2 regions of the Shewanella sp. HL-SH8 genome follow, and region 1 is predicted to be linked to the other one. Evidence: predicted binding sites of a transcription regulator. Region 1 holds the regulator's gene; the other holds the start of a gene.
What was found. The regulator NrdR, encoded in region 1, represses ribonucleotide reductase genes. The targets are predictions, from matches to a motif close to AAACACNANATNTNGTGTTT.
Positions count from the first base shown of each region.

Region 2: a site for NrdR is predicted at 2,189-2,208, ahead of nrdA (class 1a ribonucleoside-diphosphate reductase subunit alpha). Genes of this name have one in related genera too.

Region 1 covers NZ_CP195039.1:1,573,597-1,578,034, forward strand. The annotation lists gene ettA (energy-dependent translational throttle protein EttA) at 1-349, opposite strand, end outside; gene glyA (serine hydroxymethyltransferase) at 782-2,035, shown strand; gene nrdR (transcriptional regulator NrdR) at 2,164-2,613, shown strand; gene ribD (bifunctional diaminohydroxyphosphoribosylaminopyrimidine deaminase/5-amino-6-(5-phosphoribosylamino)uracil reductase RibD) at 2,642-3,778, shown strand; gene ACRWQN_RS07020 (riboflavin synthase) at 3,836-4,438, shown strand, end outside.
Region 2 covers NZ_CP195039.1:2,478,469-2,482,906, reverse strand. The annotation lists gene gyrA (DNA gyrase subunit A) at 1-87, opposite strand, end outside; gene ubiG (bifunctional 2-polyprenyl-6-hydroxyphenol methylase/3-demethylubiquinol 3-O-methyltransferase UbiG) at 467-1,189, shown strand; gene ACRWQN_RS10905 (HAD family hydrolase) at 1,218-1,895, shown strand; gene nrdA (class 1a ribonucleoside-diphosphate reductase subunit alpha) at 2,420-4,438, shown strand, end outside.

The sequences.
Region 1 (4,438 bases):
CTGCATCAGGCTCAGCATATAAAGCATAAACTTCATCTAAACGAGTCAGCGCGTTTTTAGCTTCGCTTACCGCTTCTTCAACCGCTTCACGTACGGTTTGGTTTAAGTTTAATTTCGGTTCCTGTGGTAAGTAACCAATTTTAAGGCCAGGCATAGGCCGAGCTTCGCCCTCAATCTCAGTATCAAGACCAGCCATAATGCGCAGCAGTGTTGATTTACCTGAACCGTTTAAACCTAATACGCCGATTTTCGCGCCAGGGAAAAAACTTAAAGAGATGTCTTTTAAAATCTGCTTTTTAGGTGGGACAATTTTGCCCACTCTTAGCATGCTATATACAAATTGAGCCATGAGGTTCCAACATTGATTAACACAGAATAGGATGATTCTAATGGAATCTTAATCGAACTTAAATCTGATTTTGATTGTTATAAGTCGATTTTTATATCTTGTGACGTGCTAACTCGGATTTGCTAGAATTTAGTCTAAACAGCAAGCTGAACTTACAGTTATGTTTACCTGCTAAATATAAGCATTTAGAGTCGTAAAAATAGAACAGTGTTTTTGGTGACTGTTTTACGCATTTTGCAGCTTAAAAAAATGTTTAAATTGCCGAGGTGGAAAAAGTTACCGATTGTAAATTAAGGTAATTTTCAATTTCGCATGAGATTTTCTATTGTTGTTTAGTAACTAAATTCATGCTGTAAAGGCTGGGATTGTTTGCATTTGCAGAGTAGAATACCGCGCAACCCTACTAATATAAAACCTACCGTTGGAGTTACCATGCTTAAGAAAGCGATGAATATAGCGGATTACGATCCAGAACTATTTAAAGCCATTGAAGATGAAACTTGTCGCCAAGAAGAGCACATAGAGTTAATAGCATCTGAAAACTATACCAGTCCACGTGTTATGGAAGCTCAAGGTTCACAGTTAACCAATAAATATGCTGAAGGCTATCCAGGTAAGCGTTACTACGGTGGTTGCGAGTATGTTGATGTTGTTGAAACCTTAGCCATTGAACGTGCTAAAGAGTTATTTGGTGCAACTTACGCCAACGTACAACCGCATTCAGGATCACAAGCAAACAGTGCAGTATTTATGGCGTTGTTGAAGCCTGGCGACACTGTACTTGGTATGAATTTAGCTCACGGCGGTCATTTAACCCACGGTTCACCAGTTAACTTTTCCGGTAAATTATATAACATCATTCCTTATGGTATTGATGAATCGGGCAAAATCGATTATGACGAAATGGAACGTTTAGCGGTAGAGCATAAACCCAAGATGATGATTGGTGGCTTCTCTGCTTATTCTGGTATTGTTGACTGGGCCAGAATGCGTGAAATAGCGGATAAAATTGGCGCATACTTTTTTGTGGATATGGCGCACGTTGCGGGCCTTATTGCTGCAGGTGTTTATCCAACTCCAGTACCTCATGCACATGTTGTTACTTCTACAACGCATAAAACATTAGCTGGCCCACGTGGCGGTATCATTATTTCTGCAGCTAATGATGAAGACTTATACAAAAAATTAAACTCTGCAGTGTTTCCTGGTGGCCAAGGCGGCCCATTAATGCATGTTATTGCTGGTAAAGCGGTTGCGTTTAAAGAAGCACTAGAGCCTGAGTTTAAAGTTTACCAACAACAAGTTGTTAAAAATGCTAAAGCAATGGTTGAAGTATTTTTAGCGCGCGGATACAAAATTGTTTCTGGCGGTACTGAAAACCACTTAATGCTTGTTGATTTAATCGGTCGCGATTTAACCGGTAAAGAAGCTGATGCAGCGTTAGGTAGTGCCAATATCACTGTTAATAAAAACTCAGTACCTGATGATCCACGTTCACCATTTGTCACTTCAGGTGTTCGTATTGGTACCCCAGCTATTACTCGCCGTGGCTTTAAAGAAGCTGAAGCGAAGCAATTAACGGGTTGGATTTGTGACATTTTAGATGACGCACAAAACCAAACTGTGATTGATAGCGTAAAAGGTCAAGTGTTGGCCTTATGTGCTAAGTTCCCTGTTTACGGATAATTCCTGCTGCACGGAATATCCTTTCATCAGTAATGCTAGCCTTAAAGGTTAGCTTAACCTTGATGAGTAAATAGGATAAACTTTAATGGCCACTAATTTTAGTGGCCATTTTATTTTGTGGAGGTTCAATGCATTGTCCTTTTTGTAGCGCGACAGACACTAAAGTTATCGACTCTCGATTAGTGGCTGATGGCCACCAAGTTCGCCGTCGCCGCGAATGCACTGAATGCCATGAGCGTTTTACCACCTTTGAGGGTGCTGAGTTAGTCATGCCTAGGGTGATAAAACGTGATGGCAGCCGCCAACCTTTTGATGAAGAAAAACTCCGTGGTGGTATGTTACGCGCGGTTGAAAAACGTCCAGTATCTATGGATGAAATCGAGCAAGCTATTACTAAAATCAAGTCCACATTACGCGCGACAGGTGAGCGTGAAATTGATTCTGAGATGATAGGTAATTTAATGATGGATCAATTAATGAGCCTAGATAAAGTCGCTTATATTCGATTTGCCTCTGTTTATCGCGCTTTTGAAGATGTGTCACAATTTGGCGAAGCGATTGCTAAATTGCAAAAATAAACTTCCCCTAGGACTTGAGTAACTTTTTATGACTAGCTTTAGTGTATTTGATACCCAAATGATGGGTCGTGCGATCCAGCTGGCGCGAAAAGGTCTTTATACTACGCGCCCCAATCCATCTGTTGGCTGCGTACTTGTCCAAGACTCAATTATTATTGGTGAAGGTTATCATCAAGTTGCGGGTCAAGGACATGCTGAGGTCAATGCATTGGCTGATGCCGCTAAACAAGGACATTCTACCGTTGGCGCTACAGCCTATGTGACTTTAGAGCCTTGTAGTCATTATGGACGTACTCCGCCCTGCGCCTTAGGGTTAATTAATGCCCAGGTTGCTAGAGTCGTTATTGCAGTGAAAGACGCTAACCCTCAAGTAGCCGATAACGGTATTGCCATGTTGCAAGATGCAGGTATTCAAGTTGAGATTGGTTTATTAGCAGCTGAAGCTCTGACGTTAAACCTAGGGTTTATGAAGCGGATGAAAACCGGTTTGCCTTGGGTTACGGTGAAAGTTGCCGCCAGTTTAGATGGCAAAACAGCCTTGTCTAATGGTGTTTCTAAATGGATTACCGGTCCCGCAGCAAGACAAGATGTGCAACGAATGCGCGCCCGCCATTGCGCGTTAATCACGGGCGTTGAAACTATTATTGCAGATGATCCTAGCTTAAATGTGCGTTATGAAGAACTTGGCAGCTTGAAAAGTTCGCTTTCACCCACATCTCTACAGCAGCCATTAAGAGTCGTGTTAGATTCCCAAGCCCGATTAACCGCAGATTTTATGCTATTCAGTATTGAAACACCGATTCTATTAGTTTCAACCTGTGGCTACTCTGATGCTGTACAAGCACTTTTTCCTAACCATGTTAGTTTGCTGCAGGTAAAAGCAAATAGTGCAGGGCGTGTGTGTCTTAATATCTTGTTGAAATATTTGGGCGAAAGTTGTAACTCAGTGATGGTTGAGGCGGGTGCGACACTTTCTGGCAGTTTTATTGAGCATAATCTGGTCGATGAACTGGTTTTATACCAAGCGCCTAAGTTATTAGGCAGTGAAGGCCGCAACATGCTGACCTTAACTGATTATCAATCAATGGATCAAATACCTAAAATAGTATTAAAAGATCAACGAAATGTCGGCCAAGACACACGATTTGTATTTGGTTTAAGCTAAAATATCTCATCATTAATGTTCAATTCTGTTGGGCAGAAATAGGAAAAGTGACTCTCTATGTTTACAGGCATTATTGAAGCCCTAGGCACCTTGCGCAAAATTGAGCGCAAAGGTAACGATATTCGGTTAACTGTGGCTAGCGGTAAACTCGATTTATCCGATGTAAAATTAGGCGACAGCATTGCCACAAACGGCGTCTGTTTGACCGTAGTACAATGTTTAGCTGATGGCTATGTTGCCGATGTCTCTGCTGAAACGGTTACTTTAACAGGATTTGCACATTACCAGGTTGGCCAGAAAGTTAACTTAGAAAAGGCAGTGACAGCAACAACACGTTTAGGTGGTCATATGGTCAGCGGCCATGTTGACGGTATCGCTAAAGTTGATGGGCGTCAGTATCGCGGACAAGCGATTGAGTTTTGGTTGTCAGCTCCTGCTGATTTAGCTAAATACATTGCCCACAAAGGTTCAATTACCATAGATGGTGTGAGCTTGACCGTAAATGAGGTTAAAGGTCATCAATTTAGACTTACTATTGTGCCGCACACGGCAAGCGAAACGACCTTAACCGAGTTAAAAGCAGGCGCTAACGTAAATATTGAAGTGGACTTAATTGCCCGATATCTTGAACGATTAATACAGCCGCAGGATGAGCAGCAA
Region 2 (4,438 bases), 900 kb from region 1:
AATTACACTCATAGCGTAATCTAGATACGAATTTTTGAGTTCGTCTTCAATATTAATTGGCGAAATAGATGAAGCCAGATCAGTCATAAACTGCGCGTTCCCCTGAAATTGAGCTGACGATTTTTAATCTATAATATCGTCAAGCTTTAAAACGTGATTTGGCATTCTAACACAGTTATTTAATGTCGCCAGAGCAAACCTAAACCAAATTGACTTTAGTGTTAATAAAAAGGCTAACTTACTCATTTACCAGTAACTTAGTACTTTAGCAAGTCCGGTTTTAATGGTTTAAAAATGTTTATATTGAGCAACAAACAATCAATACAACCAATAGATTGTTTAAATAACCACCTGAACATAGCAAAAGTTGACTGGGATCATCTGCATTGGCATATTTTAGCCCTATTAAAAACTGCATCAATGGATATAATGTCATCCATAATGCATAACGATATCTAGGTACATCATGTCTACTGAAACTGCTGCGAATAAAAATGTCGACCCCGATGAGATTGCTAAATTTGAAGCAATGGCACAAACCTGGTGGGATCCAAATGGCTCCTTTAAACCGTTACATCAGCTTAATCCATTACGTTTAAATTATATAGATCAAACAGCTCAGGGCATTTTTGGTAAAAAAGTGCTCGACATTGGTTGTGGCGGCGGAATTTTATCTGAAAGCATGGCTAAAATCGGCGCCCATGTAGATGGCTTAGATATGGGCAATGAACCTCTTGAAGTGGCTCGTTTACATGCATTAGAAACTGGTGTGACAGTCAATTACATCAAATGCACCGCTGAAGAGCACAGAGATATGCATCAAGCTTATTATGATGTGGTGACCTGTATGGAAATGTTAGAACATGTCCCTGACCCGCTATCTGTCATTCAAGCATGCTGTGACATGGTGAAACCAGATGGCTATGTGTTTTTCTCAACCATTAATCGTAATTGGATGTCTTATTTAACTGCGATTGTCGGTGCAGAGTATCTACTTAAGATGCTGCCAGTAGGCACCCATGATCACAGCAAGTTTATTCGCCCTTCTGAATTAATTAATCTTGTCGATAAAACAGACTTATTGTGCAAAGACGCATTGGGCATAGCCTATAACCCACTATCTGGTGTGTTTAAATACACTAACAGTGTTGATGTTAATTACATGATTGCTACACAAAAAGTCGATTAGCATTGTTTGCTACCGCTTAGGAGTCTGCGTGTTAAAGCCCTTGATTAAAGGTGTGTTATTCGATTTAGACGGCACACTTGCCGATACTGCGCCAGATTTGGTCTATGCACTGAACCTTGGCATGGCTGATGCGGGTTATGCTCCATGCAGTCTTGAAAAAGTGAAGCATGCTGCCACTCATGGCAGTTTGGCGCTGGTTAAGGCTGCACTGCCTGATATTAGCGATGATGAGCAAAAACAGATCCAACAAGCATTATTGCATCATTACCAGCTCATTAATGGTGACAAAAGCATTTTATTTGATAACCTTGCAGAGTTATTGAATCATTTCGATGATAACGGTACTCCCTATGGAATTGTGACTAATAAGCATGCTCGCTTTGCCCGCCCTTTGGTTGACAAACTCGGCTTGATGTCGCGAATTAAAACTCTTATCAGTGGTGATAGTACGTTGCACCCTAAACCTCATCGCGCCCCTATGCTACTTGCCGCGCAGCAGATGAACATCAGTCCTGAATCGATTATTTATATAGGAGATGCTGAACGTGACCTTATCGCGGCTCAAAATGCTAATATGATTGGTGGAATAGCGCATTGGGGTTATTTATCGCCCCAAGACAAACCTGACACTTGGCCTGGACAACTCCATTTTAAAACCACACAGTGTTTACATGACTATTTTGTATTGAACCGTCAACTTACTTAATATTATCGATATAAACGGTGTTGTTAAACGGCTTTTAAGCTAACTCAAACAATCAATCAAAGATCAATCTAAAAATCAGCTAATAGAATCGATCGCTGATATTTTTAGCGATCAAATTCTTTTAAAATTACGGACAATTATTCTACAGCCTACAGAAAAGCTATATAAATTTGGGGTGTAGGGTTAGCTTTTACTAACTGTTGCGATTATCCTCAACTTATCCACAAGATGTTCTAGAAATTGTGGCTTGCAAAAACCCTCCAACCTCACTATCTTGTATGTTAGATTTTAAAAAACACCATATCTTGTGTGTCAAATGCAATCACAGACACTAATGATTTGTTTAAAATAACTCATTTAATTAAGCTGAACGGGTGACTTAGCGTGCTAAAATGTCTCAATCCGTCGTATTTAATGCTTCAGCATGATTGTTTTTACATAAAAACGTAAACGTGGTTAGACACGATCGCTTTTGGTATTAAGCGCTCAATCACAATAACAGATATAATCAAGGCCTCTCTGCAATGAATAGCAATATGACTGTCACTAAACGCTGTGGCGAACGTGAAAATATCGATTTAGACAAAATCCATCGCGTTATTACTTGGGCAACCAAGGGATTAAAAAACGTCTCTGTATCTGAAGTTGAACTCAGATCGCATCTACAATTTTTTGATGGTATTCCAACAGAAGCGATTCATGAAACGATCATCAAAGCCGCGGCAGATCTTATTTCCCCTGAATCACCCGATTATCAGTTTGTGGCAGCACGCTTAGCGGTATTCCATTTACGTAAAAAAGCATTTGGTCAGTTCGAACCGCCTAAATTATATGACCATGTCACCAGACTGGTTGAAATGGGCAAATATGATATGCATATCTTGGCTGATTACAGCCGCGAAGAGTTAGACATCTTAGATACTTATGTTGACCATTGGCGCGACATGAACTTCTCTTATGCCGCCGTTAAGCAATTAGAGGGTAAGTATCTAGTTCAAAACCGTGTCACTCACGAAGTATATGAAAGTGCTCAGTTCCTTTATATATTGGTTGCTGCGTGTTTATTTTCAAAATACCCAAAAGACACTCGTTTACAGTTCGTAAAAGATTTTTATGATGCGACATCAAGCTTCAAGATATCTTTACCGACGCCGATTATGGCTGGTGTACGTACGCCAACACGTCAATTTAGCTCATGTGTATTGATTGAGTGTGACGATAGCTTAGATTCTATTAATGCAACCGCCTCATCAATTGTGAAATATGTCAGTCAACGTGCTGGTATTGGTATTAATGCTGGTCGTATTCGTGCCTTAGGCAGTCCTATTCGTGGCGGTGAAGCTTTCCATACTGGTTGCTTACCCTTTTATAAGTATTTTCAAACTGCGGTAAAATCATGCTCACAGGGCGGCGTTCGAGGCGGAGCGGCAACACTGTTTTACCCAATATGGCATTTAGAAGTAGAATCTTTACTTGTACTGAAAAATAACCGTGGTGTTGATGATAACCGTGTTCGCCATTTAGATTATGGTGTCCAGTTAAACAAGTTGATGTACCAACGTTTAATTAAAGGCGAAGATATCAGTTTATTCAGTCCATCTGATGTACCGGGTTTATATGATGCATTTTTTGAGGATCAAGTTGAATTTGAACGTTTATATGTTCAGTATGAGCAAGATCCAGCTGTGCGTAAAAAGCAAATTAAAGCGGTTGAGTTATTTTCGTTGATGATGCAAGAGCGCGCTTCTACAGGCCGTATCTATATTCAAAACGTGGATCACTGTAACACCCACAGCCCATTTGACTCAAAAGTAGCGCCAATTAAACAGTCTAATTTGTGTTTAGAAATCGCCCTGCCGACTAAGCCATTAAAGAACATTGATGATCCTAATGGTGAAATTGCACTTTGTACTTTATCTGCACTGAATTTAGGCACCATCAAGAATCTAGAAGAATTAGAACCGCTAGCTGAGCTTGCAGTTCGTGCGTTAGATAATTTACTTGATTATCAAGATTATCCGATCATTTCGGCGCAGTTAGGCTCAATGAATCGACGTACTTTGGGTATAGGCGTCATCAATTACGCCAATTACCTTGCTAAAAATGGTAAGCGTTATTCCGATGGTTCAGCCAATAATTTAACCCATAGAACATTTGAAGCGATTCAATTTTATCTATTAAAAGCCTCAATGAAACTTGCCCAAGAGAAAGGCGCCTGTCCGTTATTTAACGAGACAACCTATTCTAAAGGCATTCTACCCATTGATACTTACAAGCGTGACTTAGATAAAATTTGTGATGAGCCACTACATTTAGACTGGGAAGGTTTACGTACCGATATTTTGCAATATGGTTTACGTAACTCAACATTATCAGCATTGATGCCGTCTGAAACCTCGTCGCAAATATCTAACGCCACTAATGGTATTGAACCGCCACGTGGTCTTATTAGTGTCAAAGCCAGTAAAGACGGTCAATTAAAACAAGTTGTACCCGATTTTGACACATTGAAAGATCAATACGAGTTATTATGGAACATGCCA